Prosthecodimorpha staleyi: one gene and its partner. The protein of the gene in region 1 interacts with the protein of each later gene in a pairwise test. Links are inferred from orthologs where the notes say so. Each region holds a gene or a part of one and is shown on either strand. Other genes may lie near its edges. The genes, in order: KL771_RS18195 and lpdA.

What was found.
Region 2: the proteins of KL771_RS18195 (region 1) and lpdA interact in binary tests that used the Escherichia coli proteins (3 or more experiments, as listed by UniProt). The link is inferred for Prosthecodimorpha staleyi from one-to-one orthologs.

Annotation. Positions count from the first base shown.
Region 1 is NZ_JAHHZF010000009.1:53,500-70,192, forward strand. What follows is about bases 7,399-10,733. They hold KL771_RS18195 (ATP-dependent helicase), read right to left. Parts: upstream 10,368-10,733; coding sequence 7,599-10,367; downstream 7,399-7,598. Other genes in these bases: KL771_RS18190 (50S ribosomal protein L11 methyltransferase), read right to left, coding at 7,399-7,570; KL771_RS18200 (DUF3616 domain-containing protein), read right to left, coding at 10,509-10,733. In the rest of the region: KL771_RS18165 (methyl-accepting chemotaxis protein), read left to right, coding at 1-803; NAD-dependent DNA ligase LigA, read left to right, coding at 1,009-3,138; KL771_RS18175 (hypothetical protein), read left to right, coding at 3,304-3,714; KL771_RS18180 (aminopeptidase P family protein), read right to left, coding at 3,719-5,536; KL771_RS18185 (50S ribosomal protein L11 methyltransferase), read right to left, coding at 5,669-6,556; more of KL771_RS18190, read right to left, coding at 6,650-7,398; more of KL771_RS18200, read right to left, coding at 10,734-11,483; KL771_RS18205 (MFS transporter), read left to right, coding at 11,682-12,887; KL771_RS18210 (hypothetical protein), read right to left, coding at 12,893-13,339; KL771_RS18215 (hypothetical protein), read right to left, coding at 13,545-14,057; KL771_RS18220 (thioesterase family protein), read right to left, coding at 14,165-14,659; KL771_RS18225 (FAD-binding oxidoreductase), read left to right, coding at 14,977-16,392. UniProt on the Escherichia coli protein: A helicase with DNA-dependent ATPase activity. Unwinds DNA duplexes with 3'-5' polarity. Translocates on single-stranded DNA with 3'-5' polarity. Initiates unwinding more efficiently from a nicked substrate than double-stranded DNA.
Region 2 is NZ_JAHHZF010000015.1:3,967-16,822, reverse strand. What follows is about bases 2,898-5,776. They hold lpdA (dihydrolipoyl dehydrogenase), read right to left. Parts: upstream 5,097-5,776; coding sequence 3,699-5,096; downstream 2,898-3,698. Other genes in these bases: KL771_RS24930 (SDR family oxidoreductase), read right to left, coding at 5,285-5,776; KL771_RS24940 (hypothetical protein), read left to right, coding at 3,004-3,477. Also shown: KL771_RS24955 (primosomal protein N'), read right to left, coding at 1-794; KL771_RS24950 (tyrosine recombinase XerC), read left to right, coding at 896-1,837; KL771_RS24945 (TraB/GumN family protein), read left to right, coding at 1,846-2,865; more of KL771_RS24930, read right to left, coding at 5,777-6,031; KL771_RS24925 (hypothetical protein), read right to left, coding at 6,028-6,258; odhB (2-oxoglutarate dehydrogenase complex dihydrolipoyllysine-residue succinyltransferase), read right to left, coding at 6,446-7,678; KL771_RS24915 (2-oxoglutarate dehydrogenase E1 component), read right to left, coding at 7,743-10,712; sucD (succinate--CoA ligase subunit alpha), read right to left, coding at 10,903-11,781; sucC (ADP-forming succinate--CoA ligase subunit beta), read right to left, coding at 11,902-12,856. UniProt on the Escherichia coli protein: Lipoamide dehydrogenase is a component of the glycine cleavage system as well as of the alpha-ketoacid dehydrogenase complexes.

The DNA of each region.
Region 1 (16,693 bases):
ACTTCTCGACCGAGCTGATCCGCGAGATCGCCCGGCTGGAGGAGACTGCGCGGCGCATGGCGACGGCCGCCCAGGGGCGCCGCCTGATCGACCTCGCCCTCAACGCCGTCGAACTGATCGACCGCAATCTCTACGAACGCAGCTGCGACGTGCGCTGGTGGGCGACCGACTCGGCCATGATCGACGCCCTGGCCCGTCCGGGTTCCGAAACCGCTTCCTTCGCGGCGCACCGGCTCGGCGTGATCCTGGATGCCTACACGGTCTATCTCGATCTCTGGCTGTGCGATCCCTCCGGCCAGATCGTGGCATCCGGGCGGCCCGGTCGCTTTCCGGTCGCCGGCCAGTCGGTCGCCGCGCGGCCCTGGTTCACCGCGGCCCGCGGGCTGGCCGACGGCAACGACTATGCGGTCGCCGACATCTCGGCCGAGCCTCTGCTCGGCGGCGCGCATGTCGCCACCTATGCGGCCGGCGTGCGTGAGGGCGGCGACCCGCGCGGCCGGCTCATCGGCATCCTCGGCATCCAGTTCGACTGGGCCCCGCAGGCCCGTGCGATCGTCGAGGGCGTGCGGCTGACCGAGGACGAAAAATCGCGAACCCGGGTGCTTCTGGTCGACGCGGACCGTCGCGTGATCGCGGCGTCCGACCGGCAAGGCATCCTGCGCGACCGCATCGACCTGCCGGCGGGCCAGGAGGCCGGCAGCCTCTTCGCCCCGGACGGTACGCTGGTCGCCTTCCATCACACGCCCGGCTACGAGACCTATCGCGGCCTCGGCTGGTACGGGGTGATCCAGCAGCGCCCCTGATCCGGCGCTTCGCGAGAATCCTGACCGCCGCTTTGCGTCCGCTGCGCGGAGCGGTCCGTGTCGGCTGGTGAGCGAGCATGGCCCGCTCCGGCCAGCCCGGCATCGACGTTGTGGTCGATGCGGGTGCCGCCGGCGCCGGTCGCTGTCCTCCGGGCGCGGCCCTGCTATAACGGCGCGACGCCCCCTGCCAGGACGCCCGACCGCCATGACTGACGCGCTGCCGACCGCCGCCTCGCTCCCCGTCGACCAATTGACCGAGACGCAGGCGACCGCCGAACTGGAGCGGCTGGCCGCCGAAATCGCGGTTCACGACCAGGCCTATTTCAACGAAGACGCCCCGCTCATCTCGGACGCCGACTACGATGCGCTGCGGCGGCGCAACCTCGCCGTCGAGGCGCGCTTCCCGCATCTGAAGCGCGCCGATTCGCCCTCCGAGCGGGTCGGCCTCGCGGTTTCGGCGAAGTTCGCCAAGCTGCGCCATGCCGTGCCGATGCTGTCGCTCGACAACGCCTTCGCGGATGGCGACGTGGCCGACTTCGCCGAGCGCGTGCGCCGCTTCCTGAAGCTCGGCGAGGCCGAGGTCGCCTTCACGGCCGAGCCGAAGATCGACGGCCTGTCCTGCAACCTGCGCTACGAGGCCGGCCGGCTGGTCTCGGCGGCAACGCGCGGCGACGGCTTCGAGGGCGAGAATGTCACCGCCAATGTCCGGACCATCGCCAACATCCCGGACCTGCTGCCGGCCGGCGTGCCCAAGATCGTCGAGGTGCGCGGCGAGGTCTATATGAGCCACGTCGACTTTGCTGAACTCAACCGGCGTCAGGCCGAGGCCGGCGAGAAGCTCTTCGCCAACCCGCGCAATGCCGCCGCCGGCTCGCTGCGCCAGCTCGATCCGAACATCACCGCCGCGCGTCCGCTGCGCTTCTTCGCCTATGCGTGGGGCGAGATGGCGGCGATGCCGGCCGAAACCCAGATGGGCATGGTGCAGGCTTTCGGTGCCTGGGGCTTCCCGATCAATCCCTTGATGCTGCTGTGCCGGACGACCGAGGACCTGCTCGCGCACTACCGGATGATCGAGGCGCAGCGCGCCGGGCTCGGCTACGACATCGACGGCGTCGTCTACAAGGTCGACCGGCTCGACTGGCAGGAGCGGCTCGGCTTCGTCTCGCGCAGCCCGCGCTGGGCGATCGCCCACAAGTTCCCGGCCGAGAAGGCAACGACGATCCTGCGCGCGATCGACATCCAGGTCGGCCGGACGGGCGTGCTGACGCCGGTCGCCAAGCTCGAACCGGTCACGGTCGGCGGCGTCGTGGTCTCCAACGCCACCCTGCACAATCCCGACGAGATCGCACGGCTCGACGTGCGCGTCGGCGACACCGTGATGGTGCAGCGGGCCGGCGACGTGATCCCGCAGGTGCTCGGCGTGGTGGCGGAGCGGCGGCCGCCGGATGCCGAACCCTATGTCTTCCCGTCCGTCTGTCCGTGCCCGCTGCACACCCCCGTGGTGCGCGAGACGACCGCGACCGGCGAGGAGGGCGTGCGCCGCATCTGCACCGGCGAATTCGCCTGCCCGCACCAGCGCCAGGAGCATCTCAGGCATTTCGTGTCGCGCCGGGCCTTCGACATTGAGGGGCTGGGCGAGAAGCAGATCGAATTCTTCTTCCACGATCCCGACCTCACGGTCCGCGAGCCGGCCGATCTGTTCACGCTCGCCGCGCGAGACGCGGTCAACCTGAAGAAGCTGAAGGACAAGGAGGGCTTCGGGGCGACATCGGTCGCCAAGCTTTTCGCCGCCATCGACGAACGACGCCGGATCGGACTGGAGCGCTTCGTCTTCGCGCTCGGCATCCGCAATGTCGGCGAGACCACGGCGCGCATGCTGGCCCGGGCCTACGGCTCCTGGGCGGCGCTGCACGCGGCTGCACTGGCGGTTGCGGCCGGCGACGCGGCGGCGCGCGAGGAGATGGACGCGATCGACCAGATCGGCGAAACGGTGATCGACTCCATCGCCGACTATTTCGCCGAGCCGCACAATCTCAACGTGGTCGAGCGCCTGGTCGCCGAGATGACCGGCGGCATCGAGGATGCCGAGAAGCCGAAATCCGACACGGCGGTTGCCGGCAAGACTATCGTGTTCACTGGCACGCTGGAGAAGCTGACCCGCGACGAGGCCAAGGCGCAGGCCGAGCGGCTCGGCGCCAAGGTGTCCGGCTCGGTCTCGTCCAAGACCGACCTCGTGGTCGCCGGCCCGGGTGCCGGATCGAAGCTGACCAAGGCGCGCGACCTCGGCATCGCGGTGATCGACGAGGACCAATGGATCGCGATGGTCGGAGCCTGAGACAAATCCTTACGGAAAGGACCTTTGCGGGCTGGTCCTGATGGGGGCCGCACGACTGCCCATGGTGGGCGGCGCGACATTAACTTCGGGAGACGCCGGAACCGGGCTGGGGAGCGCCGGGTCGGCGACCGGAGGAAAATCGTGGCGACCGCAGCCGATTCCGCAATGCCCGAGCCCGTCGCGCCGCTCTCGCCCGCCCGGCGGGCGATCTCCGGACTTCCGGAGCCGGTCGCGCCGTTGTCGCCTGCCCAGCGGGCGGCCCTGGCGGCAGCCGCAGCGACGCCGCTGCATGCCTATCGGCGCGGCTATGCGGCCGGCCGTACCGGCCCCTTCTTCCGGCATGCAACCATTGCGGCGCTGACGGCGCGGGGGCTCCTGATGCTGAGCCCCGCCGGCGCGGTCTGCCGGGTGACGGCGGCCGGGTTCGCGCGTCTGCGCGATATCCGGACGCGCGCGCACCGGTTCGCCTGCGTCTGGCCGGAAGGCGACGAGGCCGCGGCCGGCAATGCCGTCGATGCCGCCGCCACCGGCCGCCAAGGCAAGGGCGGCCTGGCAGCCGACGGGGCGGCTCCCTGACCGATCAGGCGAGCGGCGCCGTGGCGGCGTCGAGCCAGGCGCCGGTCTCGGCATCGACCCGCGGGCCGACGGTGGCGCGGACCCGCGCGTGATAGGCGTCGATCCAGGCGCGCTCGGCGGCCGTCAGCAGGTCGGTGTCGATCAGGCGGCGGTCGTAAGGGACGAGCGTCAGCGTCTCGAAGCCGAGCATCGCCCGCTCGCCGCCCGGGATCGCCTCTGGCTCAGTGACCAGGACCAGGTTTTCGATCCGGATGCCATAGGCGCCGGTCTTGTAGTAGCCGGGCTCGTTGGAGACGATCATGCCCGGCTCCAGCGCGACCATGCCGGTCTTGGCGATCCGGTGCGGTCCCTCGTGCACCGACAGGAAGCTGCCGACGCCGTGGCCGGTGCCGTGGTCGTAGTCGAGGCCGGCCTGCCACAGCGCGATCCGGGCGAGCGTGTCGAGCTGCGCGCCCGTGGTGCCTTTCGGGAAGCGCGCCATCGAGATGGCGAGATGGCCCTTCAGCACCAGGGTGGCGCGCTGCCGGGCTTCCGGATCGGGCGCGCCGACGGCCAGCGTGCGGGTGATGTCGGTGGTGCCGTCGCGATACTGGGCGCCGGAATCGAGCAGGAAGACCGAGTTCGGTTCGATCGGCCGGTTGGTGGCGCGGGTCACGCGGTAGTGGACGATGGCGCCGTTCGGGCCGGCGCCCGAGATGGTGTCGAAGGAGATGTCGAGGAGCGCGCCGGTCTTGGCCCGGAAGGCTTCCAGCATCTCGACGGCGCCGATCTCGTCGAGCCCGCCCTTCGGCGCCTCGCGGTCGAACCAGGCCAGATAGGCGACATAGGCGGCCGCATCGCGCAGATGCGCGGCGCGCGCGCCGGCGATCTCGGCCGCATTCTTGAGGGCCCGCGGCTTCAGGACCGGATCCTCGCCCTCGACCAGACTGCCGCCGGCCGCCGTGATCGCCCCGGCGACGGCCTCCGACGTCCAGGCCGGATCGACCAGCACCGCCGCCTTGGCGGCGCCGAGGGCGCCGAGGGCGGCCGGAAAGGCGCCGGGCTCGGCGACATCGGCGATGTCCTCGAGCGCGGCGCGGACCTCGTTGCCGAGCTTGCGGCCGTCGATGAACAGTTCCGGGCGGCCCTCGCGATGCAGCACCGCATAGGAGATCGGCAGCGGGGTGTGCGACACGTCCGAGCCGCGGATATTGAACGCCCAGGCGATCGAATCCGGCTGCGACAGGATCGCGGCATCGGCCTTGCGGTCGGCCAGGATGGCGGCGAGCCGCTGAAGCTTGGCGGCGGCCGTCTCGCCGGCGAACTCCGGCGGGTGCAGCGCCACGGCGCCGAGCGGCGGCGCCGGACGGTCGACCCAGACGGCATCGAGCGGATTGCCGTCGACCGCGACGATCTCGGCGCCGGCCTTCTCGGCCGCCTTCTTCAGCCGCCGCATGCCGCCGATGGTGTGCAGCCAGGGATCCAGCCCGAGCCGCGCGCCGGGGGCGAGGTTCTTCTCCAGCCAGTCGGCGACCGGGGTCTCGACGATGTCGACCAGATCGAATACCGCCATGTCGACCTGCACCTGAGCCTGCAGGGTATAGCGGCCGTCGACCAGGATGGCGGCGCGGTCGCGCAGAACGATCGCGGCGCCGGCCGAGCCGGTGAAGCCGGTCAACCAGCGCAGGCGGTCGGCCGAGGCCGGGACATATTCGTTCTGGTGCTCGTCGGCGCGCGGGATGACGAAGCCGTCGAGGCCGCGCCGGTCGAGTTCGGCCCTGAGCGCGGCGACCCGGACGGGGCCGACGGTCGGATCGGTGATGTCTTCGAAGCTCTGGAACATCGGCAGGCGGCCTCGGATCGGGGGGCTAGAACGGCCCGCGTCCGAAAGGACGCGGACAAGGCGCTCTATATTATTGACTCTAGAGCATCCTGCGATCGGGTGGTTCCACCCGAACGCAGGATGCTCAAGGGGTCAGGCGCGGCTGTTGCGCAGGATCAGCGCCATCCAGTCGTCGCGCTCGATGGCGTCGTCGAGATGGAGGCCCTGCATGCGCCAGGCGGCGAGGACCTTGGGGGCGTCGCTGGTGCGCAGACCCGACAGGACGACGGCCGCGCGCGGGGCGAGCGTGCGCGCCACCGGCGCGGCGAGGCGCATCAGCGGGCGCGCCAGGATATTGGCGACGACCAGATCGTAGGGCGCCTGCTCCATTAGCCGGCGCGCGCGCATGCCGTCGGCGACCAGGCACTCGACCAGCCCGCCGACGCCGTTCAGGCGCACGTTGCCGCGCGCGATCGCGACCGCGACCGGGTCGATGTCGGTCGCCAGCACCTTGACGCGCAGCACCCGCGCGATGGCGATGGCGAGCAATCCCGTGCCGGTACCGAGATCGAGCGGCCGGGCGAAGCGCTCCTTCTTGAAGAGGAGGTCGAGCGCGGCGAGACAGGCCCAGGTGGTGGCATGATGGCCGGTGCCGAAGGCAAGTTCGGCGTCGATCTCGATCGACTGGCCGGTCGGCGGCCGCCGGACGCGGTCGTGGCTGCCATGGACGAAGAAGCGGCCGGCCTGGACCGGATGGCGGATCTCCTCGCTGAGCGCGACCCAGTTGGTCGCCTCGTCGAGCACGCTCGCCTGCGGCTCCAGCCCGAAGGCATCGGCGCCGAGCACGTCGATCACCCGTTCGATCGCCTCGCCGGGCTCGCTGTCGAGCACCAGGGCGAACACCGTCCAGACATTGCTGTAGGCCGGGGTTTCCTCGAGCGTGACCGGGAAGCCTTCGAGTTCGAAGGCATCCTCCAGCAGGTCGGCGATCCGGCGGGCTTCCTCGAAGCCGGCGGTGAGACGGACCTGGACGGTGGGCATGGCGGCTCCGCGGCGAGGAGGATGAGGAGGGGCAGGATCGGTCAGGGCCGCTGTTCTGGCACGGCGGCAGGCGGCCGGTCCAGTGCCGGAGCGTCAGCGGTGGAATGCATGGCGGCGGGCGGGCTTCTCGAAGGTCAGCGAAGCCCATTCCTTGGCGGCCAGCCGGCGCACCAGCACGAGGCCGCGCGCCCGGTAGGCGGCGACGAGGCGGGCTTGCTCGCCGATCCTCAAGCCGGCCACCACCAGCCGCGCGCCCGGCGCCATCAGGCGCACGACCGGGCCGGCGAGGCGGCAGAGCGGATCGGGCAGGATGTTGGCGAGCACCAGGTCGAAAGGCGCTGCGCGGGCGAAGCGGATGTCGTCGAGCCCGTCGGCGAGGAGGGCGCGGAAGCGGCGCGAGACGGCGTTGCCGGCCCGGTTGGCCTCCGCCATGCGCACCGCGACCGGCTCGATGTCGGAGCCGAGCACGGCGGCGTCGCCGATCGCGCGGGCCAGCGCCAGGCCGAGAATGCCGGTACCGGTGCCGAGATCGAGCACGTTCACCGGCCGCGCGCGGCGCAGTTCGAGGTCCAGCGCCATCAGGCTCAGCTGGGTCGAGGCATGGTCGCCGGTGCCGAAGGCGGTCGAGGCCTGAATGACCAGATCGGTGCGGCCGAGCCGGGCCGGGTCGGCCGGGCGGTTGTGGTCGCCGAAGACCCGGAACCGGCCGGCGGCGACCGGCGGCAGGCTGTCGAGGCCGATCGCCTGCCAGTCGGCATCGTCATAGGCGCGCAGGGAGAGCCCGGACAGGCGGTCGGCCGCATCCGGGTCGTCGAGATGCAGGGTCAGCCGCTCGGTCAGCTCAGTGAGATCCGGGCGGAGCGAGAACCACGCCTCGGCCCGCCAGCCGCTGCCGCCGCCCAGATCGAAAGCGCCGGCGGCATCGGCCGCGATATGCTCGTCGCCGGCGATCAGGTCGGCGAGCGCACAGACGAAACCCTCGGGACCGTCGAGGGACAGAAGCCAGGTGGTCACAGGCGCCCCGTCATGGCAGGACCGGCCGTCACGGGCGGGTCACGAAACTGTCGAGCACCCGCTTGCGGCCGGCGCGATCGAAATCGATGGTCAGCTTGTTGCCCTCCACCTCGGTGACGGTGCCGTTGCCGAACTTCTGGTGGAAGACCCGCTCGCCGACCTTGAAGTCCGACGTCTCGGTGCCGACCGACTTGGCGATCAGCGTGCCTTCGATCAAGGCCGAAGCCTTGCGCGGATGCACGGTATTGCCCCAGCGGTCGCGCATCTCGCCGCGCCCGCCCGCGCCGCCGAAATTCGAGCGCCCTTCGGCAAAACCGCCGCTGCCCGTGTCGGGCTGCGCCCAGCTGCCGGACTTGCGGTCGTCGCCGCCTCGCGTGCGATCCTCGCCGCCTTTCAGGCGCTGCGCGCGCTGCCAGCCGGGCGAGGAATAGCTCGACCCGAACGGGTCCATCGCGTCGAAGCGGCTGCGGTCGTAGCCGCCATAATTGGACGACGGCTCGCGCACCTCGACATGGGCTTCCGGCAATTCGTCCAGGAAGCGGCTCGGGATCGAGGCCTGCCAGGAGCCGTGGATGCGCCGGTTGGAGGCGAACCAGATCTTGGCCCGCTTGCGCGCCCGGGTGATGCCGACATAGGCGAGGCGCCGCTCCTCCTCGAGCCCGGCCGCGCCGTTCTCGTCGAGCGAGCGCTGGTGCGGGAACAGGCCCTCCTCCCAGCCGGGCAGGAACACCGTGTCGAATTCGAGCCCCTTGGCCGAATGCAAGGTCATGATGCTGACCTTGTCGGCGGTCGGATCGTTCTCGGTATCCATCACCAGGGAGACATGCTCGAGGAAGGAGGGCAGGGTCGGATAGTCCTCCATCGAGCGCAGCAGTTCCTTCAGGTTCTCCAGTCGCCCGGGCGCTTCGGCCGACTTGTCCTGCTGCCACATCTCGGTATAGCCGGCCTCGTCCAGGATGATTCCGGCCAGCTGGCCGTGCGGCAGCCTGTCGAGATCGCCGCGCCAGCGCGCGAAGGACGCGGCCAGCCCGGCCAGCGCGCTGCGCGGCTTCGGCTTCAGCTCCTCGGTCTCGACGATCTCGGCGGTCGCCTGCAGGAGCGGCACGCCCTTGGCGCGCGCATAGGCATGGACCTGCTGGATGGTCGCGTCGCCGAGCCCGCGCTTCGGCACGTTGACGATGCGCTCGAAGGCGAGGTCGTCGGCCGGCTGGCAGGTGACCCGGAAATAGGCCAGCGCGTCGCGGATTTCCTGGCGCTCGTAGAAGCGCGGGCCGCCGATGACCCGGTAGGGCAGGCCGATATTGAGGAAGCGCTCTTCCAGTTCGCGCATCTGGAACGAGGCGCGCACCAGAACGGCGATCTGCGACAGGGCGTGGCCGTCGCGCTGCAGCCGCTCGATCTCCTCGCCGATGGCGCGGGCCTCCTCCTGGCTGTCCCAGACCGAGGCGACCACGACCTTCTCGGCCGTCTTGTCCTCGGCGTCGGTGAACAGCGTCTTGCCGAGCCGGCCTTCGTTGTGGGCGATCAGATGCGAGGCGGCGGCCAGGATGTGGCCGGTCGACCGGTAGTTTCGCTCAAGCCGGATGACCTTCGCACCCGGGAAATCGTGCTCGAAGCGCAGGATGTTGTCGACCTCGGCGCCGCGCCAGCCATAGATCGACTGGTCGTCGTCGCCGACGCAGCAGACATTCTTCGAGCCGGTCGCGATCAGGCGCAGCCACATATACTGCGAGACGTTGGTATCCTGGTACTCGTCGACCAGGATGTAGCGGAAGCGGCGCTGGTAGTCGGCGAGCACGTCCGGATGCGCGCGCCAGATGGTGATGACATGCAGCAGCAGGTCGCCGAAGTCGCAGGCGTTCAGCGCCTTCAGGCGGTCCTGATAGGCACGGTAAAGTTCGCCGCCCTTGCCGTTGCCGAAGGCGCGCGCCTCCAAGGGCGGGATGCGGTCCGGTGTCAGGCCCTTGTTCTTCCAGCCGTCGATGAAGGCGGACAGCTGGCGCGCCGGCCAGCGCTTCTCGTCGATCCCGGCCGCCTGGATGATCTGCTTCATCAGGCGCAGCTGGTCGTCCATGTCGAGGATGGTGAAATCGGACCGGAGCCCGACCAGTTCGGCATGGCGGCGCAGCACCTTGGTGCCGATCGAATGGAAGGTGCCGAGCCACGGCATGCCCTCGACCGCCTCGCCGACCAGGGACGAGATGCGGTGCTTCATCTCGCGCGCGGCCTTGTTGGTGAAGGTCACGGCCAGGATCTGGCCGGCGCGCGCACGGCCCGTGGCCAGGATATGGGCGATGCGGGTGGTCAGGACGCGGGTCTTGCCGGTGCCGGCGCCGGCCAGCACGAGGAGCGGACCCTCGGTGGTCAGGATGGCGTCGCGCTGTTCGGGATTGAGATTGTCCAGATAGGCGGATTCGGCAGGCGGCGGGCGCAGGCCGGCGGCGCGCGCCGCGATGCCGCCCGGACGCGCCATCGGCGGCGGCGCGGGCGCACGCGAGCGGGTGAGGCCGGCCGGAACGGGGTGGTCCGGATCGAACGGAAAGCCGTCGCCGGCGCCCGGATGACCCGTGGCGTCGTCGGCGAAGCGGTCATGCGGATAGGCATCGTCCCCGGACGCCGGCTCGTCGCCAAACGGGATCCGATCGAACGCGACCGGATCGTACCCGTCCATCTCGGGACCGGGCGTCTCGGGCTCGTTCGGCAGATCGCCCGGGAAGGGGGCTTCCGCAAAGGGATCGTCCAGGATGTCGTCCGGCGCCGCCGCGGGGCGGCGCGACGGCGGCTTGCCTGCGCTCATGATGTTTCCGACTCGTTCTCCTGATCCCCTATATAGGCCATGCCGACGCGGCCGGGCAGGGCGGTCCGGCGGGATCTGTCACGGTCGTGCCGGTCGGCCGGCACGATCGGAATTTCTCGCGTCACGGCACTCCTTGGCGGATCAGTTCAGCGTGACGGTGATGCCGCGGAAGTGCTGTTGCGCGGCCGGCAGGGACTTGCATTCGGCGCCGCCGATCTTCACCCCGCCGTCGTCGCTCAGGATCTGAAGCTCCGACGATCCGGCGACCGCAAACAGGGCCTCGGGCCGCAACGTGCCGAAATCGATGCCCGGCACGGCGATCGGATCGGCCGCGCCGCCGGACCAGCGGTAGAGCGCGAAGCTGCCGGCATCGGCGGTCGGGCCGGCGACGATCAGGTAGCCGTCGCCGATGCGCTCCAGGCTGCGGATGCCGCGCCCGCCGAGCGCGACCAGCGACACCGCCCCGATCGCCGGTGCGGCCCCTGCGACGATGTCGGCCGGATTGTCCAGCGTCACGACCAGCGCCTTGCCGTCGACCAGGGGATTGCGGAAGCCGACCAGCAGCCGGCCGTCCGGCGTGGCGGCGAGGCCCTCGATGTTCAGCCCGCCCGCGGCCTCCGGGGCACGCTCCGCTGCGGCCGCAAGCCCGTAGGGCGCGAGCGCCGGGGCGGCCAGGAGCGCCGGCAGGAGGCCGGTCGATGGCGTCCCGGCGGGTGCAAGCGAGGTGACGGCGCCGCCCGGCACGATGTCGGTAGCGAACAGCCGCTGCCGCTCGGCGCGCAGCTTGCCGCTCGAATTCCGACCATGCGACGCGATCCAGTAGATCCGGTCGCCGATGCGAGCGGCGCCCTCGAGGTCGGATTCCCGCGTGCCGGTCCTGAGGAAGCCGGCGAGCGGCACGGTGCCGCTCGGCGCGCCGCCCGCCAGGGCATAGATCCTGAGCGTGTTGTCTTCGTCGCTGGCCACGACGAAATGCCCGGCATCGATCGGCACGGCGGCGGACGCGTCGCACATGCCGTTGAAGAGGCGGCTTTCCGGCTCGGCTGCCGCCGGGGCCGCCGCCGCCAGCCACGCCCCCAGGAAACAAAAGCCGATCCGTGTTCGGAAGTCTGACATCGTGCGGCTCCGGTCCGATCGCGTGCCCACCCTATCACGAGCGGTGTGCAACCTGTCGCAGATGTCGGATGCCGGCCAGGGCGAGGCGCCGGAGACGAACCCCGGCCACGGGGCCAAGCCGCAGTTGCGCATTGCCGACGGGGCTCGCCTGCCGCTTCGGCGCTTCTCGGTGCGGGATTCCTGCCCTATTGGTGGGCAATGACCACACCGCCCGCCGCGCCGCTCACCCATCGCCCGATCGTCTTCCTGACCGCGCTCGCCGCGGTGAACTGGTTCGGCTTCGCCGCCTGGAACGCGCTCCTGAACAATTTCGCCAAGGAGCAGGCCGGCTTCGACGGCCTCGCCATGGGGCTCTTGCAGTCGATCCGCGAGGTACCGGGGCTGCTGGCGGTGTCGGCGCTCTTGTTCCTGCTGATCATGCGCGAACAGACCCTGGCCTATGTCAGCCTGGTCCTGCTCGGAATCGGCGTGGCGGCGACCGGCTATTTCCCGAGCATTCACGGGCTCTGGGTGACGACGCTGATCATGTCGGTCGGCTTCCACTACTACGAGACCATGGCGCAGTCGCTGACGCTGCAGCTCTTCTCCAAGCAGGAGGCGCCCAAGGTACTCGGGCGGCTGTCGGCGGTGACGGCGGCCTCGCAATTCGTCGCCTTCGGCGGCATCGCGCTGATCTGGTGGGCGATCCGGCCGAGCTATCAGTCCGTGTTCCTGATCACCGGCGGGTTGTGCATCGTCGGCGCGCTCGTGGCCATCGCGATCTTCCCGCGCTTCGAGGGGCCGGTGCCGCAGCGCAAGTCGATGGTCCTGCGCCAGCGCTACTGGCTCTATTACGCGCTGACCTTCATGACCGGGTCGCGCCGGCAGATCTTCACGGCCTTCGGCGCCTTCCTGCTGGTCGAGAAGTTCGGCTTCGGCGTCGCCGAGATTTCGATCCTGATGCTCGCAACCTATTCGATCAACACGGTGGTCGGCCCGCGGCTCGGCCACCTGATCAACCGGATCGGCGAACGCCGGACGATCATGATCGAGAACATCTCGCTGATCCTGGTCTTCGCCGGCTACGCGCTGTCCGACCAGTCCTGGATCGCGGCCGTCTGCTACGTCGCCGACGGCGTCTTCTTCACCTTCACCATCGCCCAGCGCACCTATTTCCAGAAGATCGCCGACCCGGCCGACATCGCCCCGACCGCCGGCGTCGCCTTCACGATCAGCCATATCGCGGCGGTGTTCATCCCGGTCCTGTTCGGCATGATCTGGCTGAAGAACCCGTCCCTGGTCTTCCTGATCGGCGCCGCGCTGGCCACCGTCTCGCTGACCTTCGCCTTCCTGGTCCCGCGCAACCCGGAACCCGGCCACGAAACCGTCCTGTCGCCCGCGCGGCGGCCGGTGGTGGCGGAGTAGGGGGCTCAGGCGGACAGGGAGCGGGCGGCAGGTCCACGATCATCGGCTGCGCCGATCACGTGGTCCACCCATTCGCTCGGCATCCGCCCCTCGAAGGCCGGACGCTGGGCTTCGACGAGCGCGAGGAAGTCGTGGCCGCTGAGCCCTGCCTCGAAACTCAAGGCCGCCAGACGGGACACGCCCTTGAGGCGCATTCCTTTCGCTTCGGAAACAAGGTCGGAGGCCGTCAAGGCGTCCGAAATGTCTCGGCCCAGATCATAGGCGCGTTCGAGCACGTCCCCGTCCACTTCTGGCACGGATAGCGCCTTTTCGATCTCCTCGAAGAGCGCGACGACTTGGTGAGATTGGCGAAGGCGATCGACCAGCATTCTGGCTTCCGGTGGGGTCAGCGTGGGAATCGTGCCGCCTTCCGGCAACAGGGGGGCGATCATCGAAGCACGATCGGCAAACATGAAGCCTCCTCGACATGCGGATGTTACAGGTTTGAACCCACCGAACATCTCTTCCGGAGGGAAGTCGCGGCATCCCATGCGACCATTTCCTCAAGCGAACCGGCAATCCGACTTGCTTCGCAACGTCTGAGATCGGGTGCCGATCCGACCGTATGGAAAAACTTCCGTTGGCTTGAAGGCCTGATCCGCCGTGGCTCTGACGAGTTTAGCCTCGGTAGTGAATATAAACCTTCAGCGCAAATGACGCAAAAACCTCGGCGACGTTCTCAAGGTGGCGTAGCGTGCGACTGGGATATCGGCTGTATCTTCCAGACCGGTTGTTCAGCCACCAGCCCGGCTCGCCCATTTCTCCAGTCCATGTCAGCTCGCCTCCGATGCGGCCCGGTCCGAGGCCGACAAGCAGTGGATGGCCGATGGCAAACCACCCGGACGGAAGCGGGACGCGGCGCAGACGGGGAGCGAAGGCACCTGAAAGGTCCGTCATGCTCTCCATGGCGAGGCGAACGGTGCCGGTAGCGTCCACGAGCCAGAGCACGGACAATCGCGATCCCGCCGGTTCCAGGATTGCGCCATGGGTCGCGCTTTCGGAGATCGCCAGCAACGCCGCGGCCGCGCGGCCGTCCAGTGGCACCCAGGCCCTTTCCCCGATCCGCTCCTCTTCAACCCGAATATAGGCCGGTGTCTCGAGTGGCCCGAAGCGGTCGTCCAGTGAATCCATGGGTAGGCCGTATGCCGAGAAGAGAAGTCAACCGACATTCAGTAGCTCGCCCTTTGGTTGAATTGCAAGGTGCAGTCCGGACACACTTAGCCCCTTGAAGGCTTCCTTCACCCCTTCCTGACGATCCCGATCTTGCGGCCCGCGCGCTCGGGCCACGGCTTGCCGTCGTCCTGGGCTTTCATGGCGGTCAGGGTGGCCATCACGTCCTCTGGGAAGGGGGCGGTGCGCCGGGCGGCCATGTCGACATGCAGGTACATCTGCTCGCAGGTGGCGGAGAGCCAGCCTTCGGTGGCGTGGCGCAGTTCGGCGAAGACGTGCAGGCGCTTGGCGTCGAGATCCAGGAACCGCATCGTCACCGTGACCGGGTCGGCGAGGAAGACCTCGCGGACGTAGCAGACATGGATCTCGGCGGTCATGAAGGACAGGTTGCGGGTCGCGATGTAGTCCGGCCCGAGCCCGGCATGGCCGAGGATCTCGTCGGCGGCGCGGTCGAACAGCACGTTGTAGTAGGCCATGTTGAGATGGCCGTTATAGTCGATCCAGGCGGGCTCGATCGCCATCGTGCCGGTCACGAGCGGGATGGCGGCATGCGGTTCGGTCATCGTCTTCGGTCTCTCCGGGTGTGGGCTCTCGGGGATGCGGGCGCGGATCGGCGTCAGGCCGCAATCTTCGATCCCCGGCCCGCTCCTGTCCAGCCGGACGAAGGGGCCGGCCGCCGCCGTCAACCTCAGTCCCACACGGGAGCCTGACCGCCGCCGCATGGTCGACCGACTGCACAAGCCGAACCCGATCGTGTAGCGTCGCCGCCCGTCCGCGCCGGCAAGCGACTGCCGGCAGGGACCGCGCAGCGCGCGCAAAGGTTCAAAATCCATGATGCCGCCATCGGCGCCGCGTCATGACCGGGGAGGCTGGAAGTCCGATGACCGTGGCAGGTTTCATGTCGTCCCGTCCGGATCCGCAGGCGGTGGCGACCGCGATCGGCATCCTGACGCAGCGTTTCGGCGAGCGGCTTTCGACCTCGCAGGCGCTGCGCGAGCAGCACGCCCATACGACGACCTGGATCCCGGTCGAGGCGCCCGACGCGGTCGTCTTCGCCGAGAGCGAGGCGGATGTGGTCGAGACGGTCAGGGTCGCCGCCGAATATGGCGTCCCGATCATCCCGTTCGGCACCGGCACTTCGCTCGAAGGCCATGTCAACGCGCATTTCGGCGGCATCTCGATCGATACCTCGCGCATGAACCGGCTCCTCGCCGTGCATGCCGAGGATCTCGACTGCGTCGTCCAGCCGGGCATCACCCGCAAGCTCCTCAACGAGCAGCTGCGCGACACGGGCCTGTTCTTCCCGATCGATCCGGGCGCCGACGCCTCGCTCGGCGGCATGGCGGCGACGCGGGCCTCGGGCACCAATGCGGTGCGCTACGGCACGATGAAGGACAACGTGCTCGCCATGCGCGTCGTCACCGCCGACGGCTCGGTGGTCAAGACCGCGCAGCGCGCGCGCAAGTCCTCGGCCGGCTACGACCTGACCCGCCTCTTCGTCGGCTCGGAGGGCACGCTCGGGGTAATCACCGAGATCACGCTGAAGCTCGCCGGCATCCCCGAGGCGATCGCCGCCGGCTCCTGCACCTTCCCCAGCGTGAAGGCGGCCGCCGACGCGGTCATCGTGACCATCCAGTCCGGCATCCCGGTTGCCCGCATCGAACTGCTCGACGAGGTCCAGGTCCGCTCGGTCAATGCCTATTCGAAGCTGTCGCTGCCCGAGCAGCCGCTGCTGCTGCTCGAATTCCACGGCACCGACGCCTGGGTGGCGGAGCAATCCGAGCGCTTCGGCGAGATCGCGGCCGATCACGGCGGCGGTCCCTTCGCCTGGGTGACGAAGCCGGAGGACCGCACCCGTCTGTGGCAAGCCCGTCACGACGTCTATTGGGCGAGCCTCGGCCTCCGGCCCGGCGCGAAGGGGCTGTCGACCGATGTCTGCGTGCCGATCTCGCGGCTGGCCGACTGCATCGCCGAGACCAAGGCCGATATCGAGGCCTTCGGGTTGATTGCGCCGATCGTCGGCCATGTCGGCGACGGCAATTTCCACGTCCTGCCGCTGATCGACATGGACAGCCCGGCCGAGATCGCGACGGCGGAACGCTTCGTCGGCCGCATGGTCGAGCGCGCCATCGCGATGGACGGCACATGCACCGGCGAGCACGGCGTCGGCTCCGGCAAGATGAAGTATCTGGAGAAGGAGCACGGCGCGCCCGCGCTGATGGCGATGCGGGCCATCAAGGCCGCGCTCGACCCGAAGGGCATCATGAATCCGGGCAAGATCGTCGCAGCCGGATAGGCCGCGCGGCCGGGACGCCACGGCCGGCAGGATCGGGTGGTGCCGCCCACGTTGGGGAGACGTCATATCCGGCAATCGTTTGCGCGCCGATCCTGCGATCGCGTTCGAACTGCGGTCGTGGCTGGCGGCGGCGCAACCGTCGGGTCCGGACAGGACGGCCGGCGCCTTTGTCCATCGATGAGGCAGTCCGCCCCGTCATGGGCGGCTGACGGGCGCCGCATATCCTCCTAGATTGAACGCGATCGTCTTCGCGCGCGCCACACCCAGTTCGGGCGCGGCAGGATTCGGGGCGCGTGCGCGT
Region 2 (12,856 bases), on another replicon or contig:
GTCAGGGCAATCTCGGGCAGCAGCACCAGCGCCTGCCGTCCGGCCTTCACGGCGGCCGCAATGGCCTCGAAATAGACCTCCGTCTTGCCCGAGCCGGTGACGCCGTCGATCAGCACCACCTTGAAGCCGCCCTCGGCGACGGTCGCGGTCAGGTCCTCGGCCGCCGCCTGCTGGTCGTCGGTGAGGGCGAGGCGGCCGTAGTCGGGTTCGGGAATGTCGGCCGGTCGGCCGGCGCGCAGTTCGACCGTCTCCAGCGTGCCGCAGTCGATCAACCCATCGACCACCGACACCGAGACGCCGGCCTGGGCGGCAAGGCCGAGGCGCGACCAGGCGAGCCCGTCGACCAGGGCCTCCAGGACGCGCCGCCTCGCCGGCGTCAGCCGTTCCGGCGGGGCGCCGACGAGGCGGACGCCGCGGATCGGCGCCTCCGGCTCGAGCGCCTCGGGCGACCGCAGCACCATGCGCAGCACCATGCCGCGCGGCATCATGTAGTAGCGCGACACCCAATCGACGAAGCGGCGGATGGTCTCGCCGAGCGGCGGCGCGTCGTGGACGGCGGCGATCGGCTTCAGCCGGTTATGGCCGACGGTCTCCCCGCCGGGTTCGTCGTCCCAGACCACGCCGGTCACCTCGCGGGTGCCGAGCGGCACCTGCACGATGGTGCCCGGCTGCACCGTCACCCCGCGCGGCACCCGGTACGAGTAGGCGTGGTCGAGCGCCACCGGCACGACCACCGGCACCACGTCCCGGGGGGACGCGGCGGGGCTGTCGAACAGGAGGTCGGTCTGGGCCATGGGGGTGTGTCGATGGGATGGTTCGATTCGGGGGGGCCGGCGGCAGGCAGGGACGATAGTCGCTAATCGGCTGTTCATCACGCCTCGATCAGGATGGCGGCATGACGGCCGAATCGCCCCTCCTGATCGCGGCACCCGATCTTGCCGCCGCCGCAGCCGACTGGCAGCGCCATCTCGGCGCCGAGCGGCGTGCCTCGCCGAAGACGCTGGAGGCCTATGATCGCGACCTCCGGCAGTTCCTGTCCTTCCTGACGCTGCATCTCGGCGAGCCGCCGCGCATCGCGTCCCTGTCCGAGCTCCGGCCGGCCGACATCCGCGCCTTCCTGGCGCGCCGGCGCGGCGAGGGCATCGAGGCGCGCAGCCTCGGCCGGTCGCTCGCCGGCATCCGGTCCTTCATCCGCTTCCTGGAGCGCCGCGGCGAGGCCAATGCGGCCCCGTTCGCGGCCGTTCGGGCGCCCAAGGCGCGCAAGTCCCTGCCCAAGCCGGTCGAGGCGGGCCAGGCCCTGCGGCTGGTCGATGCCGGCGAGAGCCTGGCCGAGGAGCCCTGGGTGGCCGCCCGTGACGCCGCGGTGATGAGCCTCCTCTACGGCGCCGGCCTGCGCATCTCGGAGGCGCTGGGGCTGACCCGCGCCGAGGCGCCGCTCGCCGCCGACGTGCTGCGCGTCACCGGCAAGGGCGGCAAGACGCGGATCGTGCCGATCCTGCCGGCGATCCGGGCCGGCCTCGCCGACTATCTCCGGCTCTGCCCCTACGCCCTGCCGCCGGACGGGCCGCTCTTCGTCGGGGTGCGCGGCGGTCCCCTGTCGCCCCGCATCGTGCAACTGGCCATCGAGCGGCTGCGCGGTGCGCTCGGCCTGCCCGACAGCGCGACCCCGCATGCTCTGCGCCATTCCTTCGCGACCCATCTGCTGTCCGCCGGCGCCGATCTCCGCTCGATCCAGGAACTGCTCGGTCACGCCTCGCTTTCGACCACGCAGGTCTATACCGGTGTCGATGCGACCCGCCTGATCGAGGTCTACCGCCGCACGCATCCGCGCGCCTGAGGTTCGACATGTCCCAGAATGCCGTCCGCCTGTTCCCCGTCGTCTTCGCGGCCCTGCTGGCCTTCGGTGGCACATCGGCCCGGGCCGAGACGCCGGTCTGTGCCGGCACCGATCTGCGCCCCGCCATCGCCGCGGACGAACCGGAGCGCTGGCGGGCGATCGAGGCCCGGGCGGCCGGGATCGAGAACGGCGATGCGGTCTTCTGGAAGATCGAAGGCAAGGCCTCCAAGACGCCGTCCTGGCTGCTCGGCACGATCCACCTGTCCGATCCGCGCGTGACCGATCTGAAGCCGGCCGTCCGCAAGGCGCTCGACGGGGCGCGGGTGGTGGCCCTGGAGAATACCTCGGTGCTCGATCCGAAATCCGCCGGCACCGCCTATGCGGAAGGGATCGATTCGATGCTTTTCACCGACGGACGCAGCCTGCCGGGCGTGCTCGGGCCGGAGACCTGGGCGGCGACCGCCAAGGCCTTCGAGGCGCGCGGGCTGCCGGGCTGGGCCGTGGCCGGCTGGAAGCCCTGGGTCGTGGTGTTCGGAGCGCTGCTCTACCCGCCGTGCGAGTTGAAGCGCTGGCAGGCGGGCCAGGACATGCTGGACATCGCGATCGGCAAGGCCGGACGGGCGCGCAAAGTCCCCGTGCTCGACCTCGAAACGGTCAAGGACCAGTTCTCGTCCATCGACCAGATGAGCGAGGCCGAGCAAATCGCCCTGTTGAAGTCGATCCTGTCGATCGACGCCCGATCGGTCGACTATCAGGAGACGTCGGTGCGCTTCTATGCGGCCGGTCGCATCGACCTGCTCTGGGCCTTCTCGATCGACATCTTCGCGCGCACCGGCGCCGACAAGACCGCGGCGAGCGTGATGGAGAACGCCTCCTTCCGCCGCAACGCCAAGATGCTGGAGGCGGCAAGGCCGCTGATCGACCAGGGCGGCGCCTTCCTGGCGGTCGGTGCGCTGCATCTGATCGGCGAGAAGGGCCTGGTCCGCCTGCTGCGCGAAGCGGGCTACAAGGTCACCGCCGTCCGCTGAACCGCGCACACCGGATGAATGCCGGCTGAACGGGCGTTTCCGGCCCGGTTCACCAGCCTCGCTCCAGTCTCCCCGCCATGCTTTCGGAACGACCCGGACGTTTGTCCGGTGCGGGTCCGGCGAGAGCGGGAGAGACCGATGACGAGGCCTGCGACGAACGTCGTCGCGCTCTGGACCGCCGCGTTCGTGCTGGCCGGTTCCGGCGGCGCGATCCCGTCATGGGCGGCCGGGCCGGCCTGCGACGAATGGGGCTATGCCGGGTCCTGGCTGAACAGCGAGGCCGTTGAGGGCAGCGACGTGATCGCGGCCGAAATCCGCGTCGACTGCCGCCGCCCCGTTCCGCGCGGCGAGGGGCCGAAGGTGCAGATCGCCCTGACGGTTCGCTGCCTGCACTACGAATGCGTCTGGCGGCCGGTTTCCGGCCAATGGGGCGAAGCCGGCGAAGGCGGCACGCCGACCCTCGCCGCCGTGATCGACGAGGAACGCGTCGAACGCCGCATCCTGGTCGAGGCTCCCGAACGCGGCAGCCTGCGCATGACCGTCACCACCCGATTCCGCACCGTGCCCCTCGAACCCCGCCGGGTCACCTACCGCCTGAAACGGCAGAAGTGAGGGCCGGAAATTTTTCGCGTTTCCGCGGCATCGACCCCCTCATCCGGCCTTCGGCCACCTTCTCCCCCCTTGAGGGGAGAAGGGGACAACGGGTTGAGAGATCGAGGAAAGCCGCGCAAGTCGCCGCGCCCGCGGCTCCTTCCCCTTCGCCCCCTGAAGGGGGGAGAAGGTGCCCGAAGGGCGGATGAAGGGGGTGGATCGGCAGGCGTTCGGGGAGCCGGTCACATGTGGATGGCGCGCTTGTCGACCGCCATGGCGGCCTCCTTGACGGCTTCCGACATGGTCGGGTGGGCGTGGCAGGTGCGGGCGAGGTCTTCGGCGGAGCCGCCGAACTCCATCAGCACGGCGGCCTCGTGGATAATCTCGCCGGCGCCGGCGCCGAGGATGTGGACGCCGAGGACGCGGTCGGTCGCGGCGTCGGCGAGGATCTTCACGAAGCCGTCGGTCTGGCGGTTGGCCTTGGCGCGGCCGTTGGCGGTGAAGGGGAACTTGCCGACCCGGTAGGCGATGCCGGCGGCCTTCAGGTCCTCTTCGGACTTACCGACGGTCGCCACCTCCGGCATGGTGTAGACCACGCCCGGGATCACGTCGTAGTTCACGTGGCCGGCCTGGCCGGCGAGCATCTCGGCCAGCGCGACGCCCTCGTCCTCGGCCTTGTGGGCCAGCATCGGCCCGCGCACCACGTCGCCGATGGCGTAGATGCCCGGAACGTTGGTGCGGAAATGGTCGTCGATCACCACGCGGCCGCGCGGGTCCTTGGCGACGCCGACCTCGTCGAGGCCGAGCCCGGCGGTGAACGGCACGCGGCCGATGGCGACCAGCACCACGTCGGCCTCGATCGTCTCCGCGGCGCCGCCAGCGGCCGGCTCGACCGTCGCCGTCAGGCCGGCTTCGGTCTTCGCGATGCCGGTCACCTTGGTGCCGAGCTTGAAGGCGAAGCCCTGCTTCTCCAGGATGCGCTGGAAGGCCTTGGCGACCTCCGTGTCCATGCCGGGCAGGATGCGGTCGAGATACTCGACCACCGTCACCTTGGACCCCAGTCGGCGCCAGACCGAGCCGAGTTCGAGCCCGATCACGCCCGCGCCGACCACGATCAGCCGCGCCGGAACGGCGTCGAGTTCGAGCGCGCCGGTCGAGGACACCACCTGGCGCTCGTCGATCTCGATGCCCGGCAGCCGGGCCACATCCGAGCCCGTGGCGATCACGATCGCCTTGGTGTCGATCACCTGCACGGCGCCGTCGGCCGCGGTCACCTCGACCTGGGCGGGCGACAGGATGCGGCCGGTGCCGTGGATCGGCGTGATCTTGTTCTTCTTCATGAGGAAGTCGATGCCGGTGACGTTCGACGTCACGGTGTCGGCGCGGTGCTTCATCATGGTCGGCAGGTCGAGTTCGGCGGTCGCCTTGATGCCGAGGGCGGCGAAGCCGTGGCGGGCCTCGTCGAACAGTTCGGAGGCGTGCAGCAGCGCCTTGGACGGGATGCAGCCGACATTCAGGCAGGTGCCGCCATGGGTCTTGCGCTTCTCGACCACCGCCACCTTCATGCCGAGCTGTGCGGCGCGGATGGCGCAGACATAGCCGCCGGGGCCGGTTCCGATGACGACGAGATCGTACAACATGGCGTTCGGTGCTTTCCTGGCTGCCGGCCGGACCGGTCGACCGTGCCGACCGGTTCAGCCGATGATGCCGGCCCGGCCGGTGCCGGACCGCGATGGGGTTGCGGCCTTATAGCGCAGGAATGGCCCCGGACGCACTCGGCTTTGGTATAGGTGCCGACCGTTTCGGGGATCCTGCCGGCCGCAGCGGCTCAGCGTCCGCCCGAGACCGTGACCACCGAGGCGGTGGTGTAGCTGCTCTCGTCCGAGATCAGCCATAGGATGGCGTTGGCGCATTCCTCGGCGGTGCCTTCGCGCTTCATCGGGATGGACTCGCGCAGCTGTGCGACCCGGTCTGGGATGCCGCCGGAGGCGTGGATGTCGGTGTCTATCAGGCCGGGCCGGATGGCGTTGACGCGCACGCCCTCCGCGGCCACCTCGCGGCCGAGGCCGAGGGTGAACACGTCGATGGCGCCCTTGGCGGCGGCATAGTGGACATACTGGCCGGGCGAGCCGAGCGTGGCGGCGGCCGAGCTCAGGTTGACGATCGCCCCGCCCTTGCCGCCATGGCGGGTCGACATGCGCTTCAGCGCCTCGCGCGCGGCGACGATCGAGCCGATCACGTTGATCCGCAGCATCCGCTCCAGACGCTCGACGCTGATCTCCTCCACGCGCGCCGGCAGGTCGACCACGCCGGCATTGTTGACGAGGCCGACCAGGGTGCCGTGCCGATCGGCTTCCGCGAACAGGGCGAGCGTGTCGGCCTCCGAGCCGATGTCGCTCTTCACTGCGACGGCCTTGCCGCCGGCCGCCTCGACGGCCGCGACCAGCGAGCGGGCTGCGCCCTCGTCGCTGACATAGGAGAACACGACATCGTAGCCGCGCGCGGCGGCGAGCAGCACGGTGGCGCGGCCGATGCCGCGGCTGCCGCCGGTGACGATGAGGACGCCCTTGCTCATGGTCTGGTCTCCGATCCCTGGGCCGCGTCGCGGCGTTTCTTGGGCACGATGGCCTTGATGACGAAATGGATGCCTGCCGTGAGCGCCGTCGCCGCCAGGCCGAAGGCGATCAGGCCGGTGTCGGCCGGGATATGGCCGCGCCATGCGAGCGACCCGGCCGCCGCGGCGACGCCGGACCCGGTCATGACCAGCACCAGGCCGACCAGGAACAGGGGACGAAGGCGCATCGGGCGGATCTCCTGGCGGGCGACATGACGGTGCTGCGCGTCGGATCGGGAAATCCCCGCCGCCGGCACGCGACGGGCCGGAACGCAAACGGCATCCGGCCCGACCGGACAGGATGCCGCCACAAGCTTTGTCACGGCGCAAGCCCGGCGGAGCGCAGGGCTGCTCCGACCGCGCCCGTGCGTGGCGTCAGATGTCCATGACCAGGCGCTGCGGGTCCTCGATCATCTCCTTGACGCGCACCAGGAAGGTGACGGCTTCCTTGCCGTCGATGATGCGGTGGTCGTAGGAGAGGGCGAGATACATCATCGGGCGGATGACGATCTGGCCGTTGCGCACCACCGGACGGTCCTCGATGCGATGCATGCCGAGGATCGCCGACTGCGGCGCGTTCAGGATCGGGGTCGACATCAGCGAGCCGTAGACGCCGCCGTTGGAGATGGTGAAGGTGCCACCCATCATCTCGTCGATCTTGAGCTGGCCGTCGCGGGCGCGGCGGCCGAACTCGCCGATCGTCTTCTCGACGCCGGCGATCGACAGCCGGTCGGCATCGCGCACGACCGGAACGACGAGGCCCTTGTCGGAGCCGACCGCCACGCCGATGTGGTAGTAGTTCTTGTAAATGATGTCCTGTCCGTCGATCTCGCCGTTGACGGCCGGGATCTCCTTCAGTGCGGCCACGCAGGCCTTGACGAAGAAGCCCATGAAGCCGACGCGCACGCCGTGCTTCTTCTCGAACAGGTCCTTGTACTGATTGCGGATGGCCATCAGGGCCGACATGTCGACGTCGTTGAACGTCGTCAGCATGGCGGCGGTATTCTGGGCGTCCTTCAGGCGGCGCGCGATGGTCTGGCGCAGCTTGGTCATCTTGACGCGCTCTTCGCGCACCGAATCGTCGGCCTGCGGGGTCGGGCGCGGCGCCGGCGGGGCGGCCGGGGCCACGGCGACCGGGGCGGGCGCCGGCTTGGGGGCCGTGGCGGCGGCGATCACGTCCTCCTTGAGGACCTGGCCGCGCTTGCCGGAGCCTTCCGCGACGCTGACGCCGGTCTCGGCCATCATCTTGGCGGCCGACGGCGCGGGCGGCATCCCGCCGGCCGGAGCGGCCGCGGTGGCCACGGGTGCCGGGGCGGCAGCCGCCGGGGCAGGGGCCGGCGCGGCGGCGGGGGCCGATGCGGTGGCGGCGGCGCCGGCCGCGATGGTGCCGAGCAGCGCGGCGACGCCGACCGTCTCGCCTTCCTTGGCGACGATCGATTCGAGCACGCCGGCGGCCGGGGCGGGAACCTCGACCGTGACCTTGTCGGTCTCCAGCTCGACCAGCGGCTCGTCCGCCTTCACGGCCTCGCCGGGCTTCTTGAACCACTTGGCGACGGTGGCCTCGGTGACGGATTCCCCGAGCGTCGGAACCTTGATTTCGGTGGCCATGGTGAGGGTCTCTTGCCTTCTTGGGTCATCGGGCGACCCGGGGTCGCCCGACGCTGGAGGAGGATCAATCGCCGAGGGCGTCGTTCATGAACGCCTGCAGCTGCGCGACGTGCTTGGACATCAGGCCGGTCGCCGTGGCGGCCGAGGCGGCGCGGCCGGTATAGCGCGGCCGCCGGGTCTTGGCGTCGATCTGGGCCAGGATCCATTCGAGATAGGGCTCGATGAAGAACCAAGAACCCATGTTCTTGGGTTCTTCCTGGCACCACACGATTTCGGCATGACGGAAGCGGGTCAACTCCTTGACCAGCGCCTTGAGCGGTACCGGATAGAGCTGCTCGACGCGCATCAGGTAGATGTCGTCGATGCCGCGCTTCTCGCGCTCCTCGAGCAGGTCGTAATAGACCTTGCCGGTGCAGAGCACGACGCGCCGGATCTGCTGATCGGGCTTCAGCCGGGTCGCGGTCAGTTCCGGGTTGGTCTCGGCGTGGTCGAACAGCACCCGGTGGAACGACGAACCGTCGGCCAGATCGGACAGCTTGGAGACGCACTTCTTGTGACGCAGCAGCGACTTCGGCGTCATCAGGATGAGCGGCTTGCGGAACTCGCGATGCAGCTGCCGGCGCAGGACGTGGAAGTAGTTGGCCGGCGTCGAGGCGTAGACCACCTGCATGTTGTCTTCCGCGCACATCTGCAGGAAGCGCTCCAGGCGGGCGGAGGAATGCTCCGGCCCCTGGCCTTCGTAGCCGTGCGGCAGCAGGCAGACGAGGCCCGACATGCGCAGCCACTTGCGCTCGCCGGAGGACAGGAACTGGTCGAACACGACCTGGGCACCGTTGGCGAAGTCGCCGAACTGGGCTTCCCATAGGGTCAGCGCGTCGGGCTCGGCCAGGGTGTAGCCGTATTCGAAGCCGAGCACGGCCTCTTCCGAGAGCATCGAGTTGATGACCTCGTAGCGGGCCTGGCCCGGCGCCAGGTTGTTGAGCGGGATGTAGCGGGCCTCGGTCTCCTGATCGTAGAGCACCGTGTGACGCTGGCTGAAGGTGCCGCGCTCGCAATCCTGCCCGGACAGGCGGATCGGATGGCCCTCGTCGATCAGGGTCGCAAAGGCCAGCGCCTCGGCGGTCGCCCAGTCGATACCCTCGCCGGTCTCCATCATGGTGCGGCGGTTGTCGAGGAAGCGGCCGATCGTCTTGTGGACGTTGAAGCCCTTCGGCACCTCGGTCAGCTTGAGGCCGAGCGACTTCAGCTTGTCGGTGGGCAGGCCGGTCTTGCCGCGGCGCGCCTCGTCCGGATCGCCGCCGGCCGACTTCAGGCCCGCCCAGCGGCCGTCGAGCCAGTCCGCCTTGTTGGGCTTGTAGCTCTGGCCGGCCTCGTGCTCGTTGTTGAGGTGCTTGCGCCAGTCGGCGATCCACTCCTCGACCTCGCCGCGCGTGACCACGCCCTCGGCGACCAGCTTCTCGGAATAGATCTGCACCGAGGTCGGATGGTTGCGGATCTTCCGGTACATGATCGGCTGGGTGAAGCCGGGCTCGTCGCCTTCGTTATGGCCGAAGCGCCGGTAGCAGATCATGTCGATCACGACCGGCTTGTGGAACTTCTGCCGGAACTCGGTCGCCACCTTGGCGGCGAAGGTCACCGCTTCCGGATCGTCGCCGTTCACGTGGAAGATCGGCGCCTCGATCATCTTCGCCACGTCGGACGGGTAGGGCGAGGAGCGCGAGAAGCGCGGATTGGTGGTGAAGCCGATCTGGTTGTTGATGATGAAATGGATCGAGCCGGCGGTGCGGTGGCCGCGCAGGCCGGACAGGCCGAGACATTCGGCGACCACACCCTGGCCGGCGAAGGCGGCGTCGCCATGGATCAGGAGCGGCAGCACGCGGGCGCGCTGCTCGAGCGGCACGACCTCGCTGCGCGGCTTGTCGGCGAGCTGGTCCTGCTTGGCGCGCGCCTTGCCGAGCACGACCGGATCGACGATCTCAAGGTGCGACGGGTTGGCGGTCAGCGACAGGTGGACCCGGTTGTTGTCGAACTCGCGGTCCGAGGACGCGCCAAGATGGTACTTGACGTCGCCGGAGCCTTCGACCTCGTCGGGAGCGGCCGAACCGCCCTTGAACTCGTGGAAGATGATCCGGTGCGGCTTGCCCATCACCTGGGCGAGCACGTTGAGCCGGCCGCGATGGGCCATGCCGAGCACGATCTCGCTGACGCCGAGATTGCCGCCGCGCTTGATGATCTGTTCGAGCGCCGGCACGAGCGCCTCGCCGCCGTCGAGGCCGAAGCGCTTGGTGCCGGTATACTTCACGTCGATGAACTTCTCGAAGCCCTCGGCCTCGATCAGCTTGCGCAGGATGGCGCGCTTGCCCTCGCGGGTGAAGGCGATCTGCTTGTCCGGCCCCTCGATGCGCGCCTGGATCCAGCTCTTCTCGGCCGGATCGGAGATGTGCATGAACTCGACGCCGAGCGTCTGGCAGTAGGTGCGGCGCAGGATCGCGATCATCTCGCGCACGGTCGCGAATTCGAGGCCGAGCACGTTGTCGATGAAGATCTTGCGATCGAGGTCGCGCTCGGTGAAGCCGTAGCTGGCCGGATGCAACTCCTCGTGGTCCTTCTCGGGGGCGAGGCCGAGCGGGTCGAGATCGGCATGCAGGTGGCCGCGCATGCGGTAGGCGCGGATCATCATGATGGCGCGGACGGAGTCGCGCGCAGCAGCCTGCAACTGCTCCTGCGTGATCTCGGTGCCCTTGGCCTTCGCCTTGATCTTGTCGCCGGCCTGCTTTTCCAGCCAGCCCCAGTCGCTGTCGAGCGCGGAGACCAGTTCGCCGTTGGCCGGCCGCGGCCAGTCGCTGCGCTCCCAGCTGGCGCCGCGCGCGTTCTTCAGGACGGTCTGCTTCTCGTCCTTGACCTCTTCGAAGAAGTCGCGCCAGCCGGCATCGACGGAGGCCGGATCCTGTTCGTAGCGGGCGTGCAGCTCCTCGATATAGGCGGCATTGCCGCCCGACAGGAACTGGAGCGCGGAATTGGCCGGTTCACCCATATCCGTCCCGGAGCCCTCGGCTCCGCCTCTCTTGGCTTGCCGGGCGCGGCTGGCCGCCGCGGCCTCTTCGGACCGGCCGTCGAAATTTCGGCTCCGACGGCCGTCATCCCCTTATCTAGTGGGCCGAAGCCCGGATTGCGCCTCACGGTGCCGCGAGGTCCGCCTCACGGTGCCGCGAGGCGTCGTCGTCTCACTTGCCGGCGAGGACCGCCGCGAGCGTCTGGCCGAGCTTGGCCGGCGACGGTGACACGCGGATGCCGGCGGCCTCCATGGCCTTGATCTTGTCGTTGGCGCCGCCCTTGCCGCCCGAGATGATCGCGCCGGCATGACCCATGCGACGACCGGGAGGGGCCGCGACGCCGGCGATGAAGCCGACCATCGGCTTCTTGACGGCATGGCCGGCGATGAACTCCGCCGCCTCTTCCTCGGCCGAGCCGCCGATCTCGCCGATCATGATGATCGACTGGGTCTCGGGATCGTTCAGGAACATGTCGAGCACGTCGATGAACTCGGTGCCCTTGACTGGGTCGCCGCCGATGCCGACCGCCGTCGTCTGGCCGAGGCCGACATCGGTCGTCTGCTTGACGGCCTCATAGGTCAGCGTGCCGGAGCGCGAGACGATGCCGACCGAGCCCTTCTGGAAGATGTGGCCCGGCATGATGCCGATCTTGCACTCGTTGGGCGTCAGCACGCCGGGGCAGTTCGGCCCGATCAGGCGCGAGCGCGAGCCCTTCAGTGCCTTGCCGACGCGCACCATGTCGAGCACCGGGATGCCCTCGGTGATGCATACGATCAGCTCGATCTCGGCGTCGATCGCCTCCAGGATCGCGTCGGCCGCGAAGGGCGGCGGCACGTAGATGGCCGAGGCGGTGGCGCCGGTGGCGGCCTTGGCCTCGCCGACCGTGTCGTAGACCGGCAGGCCGATATGGGTCGAGCCGCCCTTGCCCGGGGTCACGCCGCCGACCACCTTGGTGCCGTAGGCGATCGCCTGCTCGCTATGGAAGGTCCCCTGGGCTCCCGTGAAGCCTTGGGTGATGACCTTGGTGTTCTTGTTGACCAGTACGGACATGGCTTCGAAGCTCCAGGCGAACCCGCCAGCTGTCAGGAAGGAATACGAAGGTAAATGGGCTATCCGCCTTCAGGCGGCGGCCGTGCTGGGAGGCGGCGAGCGCCTCCCGCGCGAGCATGTTCAGCCCTTCACCGCCGCGACGATCTTCTGCGCGGCGTCGTCGAGGTCGTCGGCGGCGATCACGTTGAGACCGGATTCGCGGATGATCTGCTTGCCGAGTTCGACATTGGTGCCTTCAAGGCGCACCACCAGCGGAACCTGCAGGCCGACCGCCTTCACCGCCGCCAGCACGCCGCGCGCGATGATGTCGCACTTCATGATGCCGCCGAAGATGTTGACCAGGATGCCCTTCACCTGCGGGTCGGCGGTGATGATCTTGAAGGCCGCGGTGACCTTCTCCTCCGAGGCACCGCCGCCCACGTCGAGGAAGTTGGCCGGGCTCTCGCCATAGAGCTGGATGATGTCGAGCGTCGCCATGGCGAGGCCGGCGCCGTTGACCATGCAGCCGATCGTGCCATCGAGGGCGATATAGGACAGGTCGTACTTGGACGCCTCGATCTCCTTCGGGTCCTCTTCGGTCTCGTCGCGCAGGGCGACGATCTCGGGATGCCGGAAGAGGGCGTTGGAATCGAAGTTCACCTTGGCGTCGAGGACGCGCAGGTTGCCGTCCTTGGTGACGATCAGCGGGTTGATCTCGAGCAGGCTCATGTCCTTCTCGACGAAGGCCCGGTAGAGATCGCCGACCAGCTTGACGCACTGCTTGATCTGCGCGCCTTCGAGCTTCAGCGCATAGGCGACGTTGCGGCCGACATAGGGCTGGTAGCCGGCGGCGGGGTCGACCCGGAAGGTGTGGATCTTCTCGGGCGTGTCGTGGGCGACCGCCTCGATGTCCATGCCGCCCTCGGTGGAGACCACGAAGGCGACCTTGCCGGTCGCGCGGTCGACCAGGATCGACAGATAGAGCTCGCGGGCGATATCGGAGCCGTCCTCGATATAGAGGCGGTTGACGACCTTGCCGGCGGCGCCGGTCTGCAGGGTCACCAGCGTGTTGCCGAGCATGTCCTTGGCGTGGGCC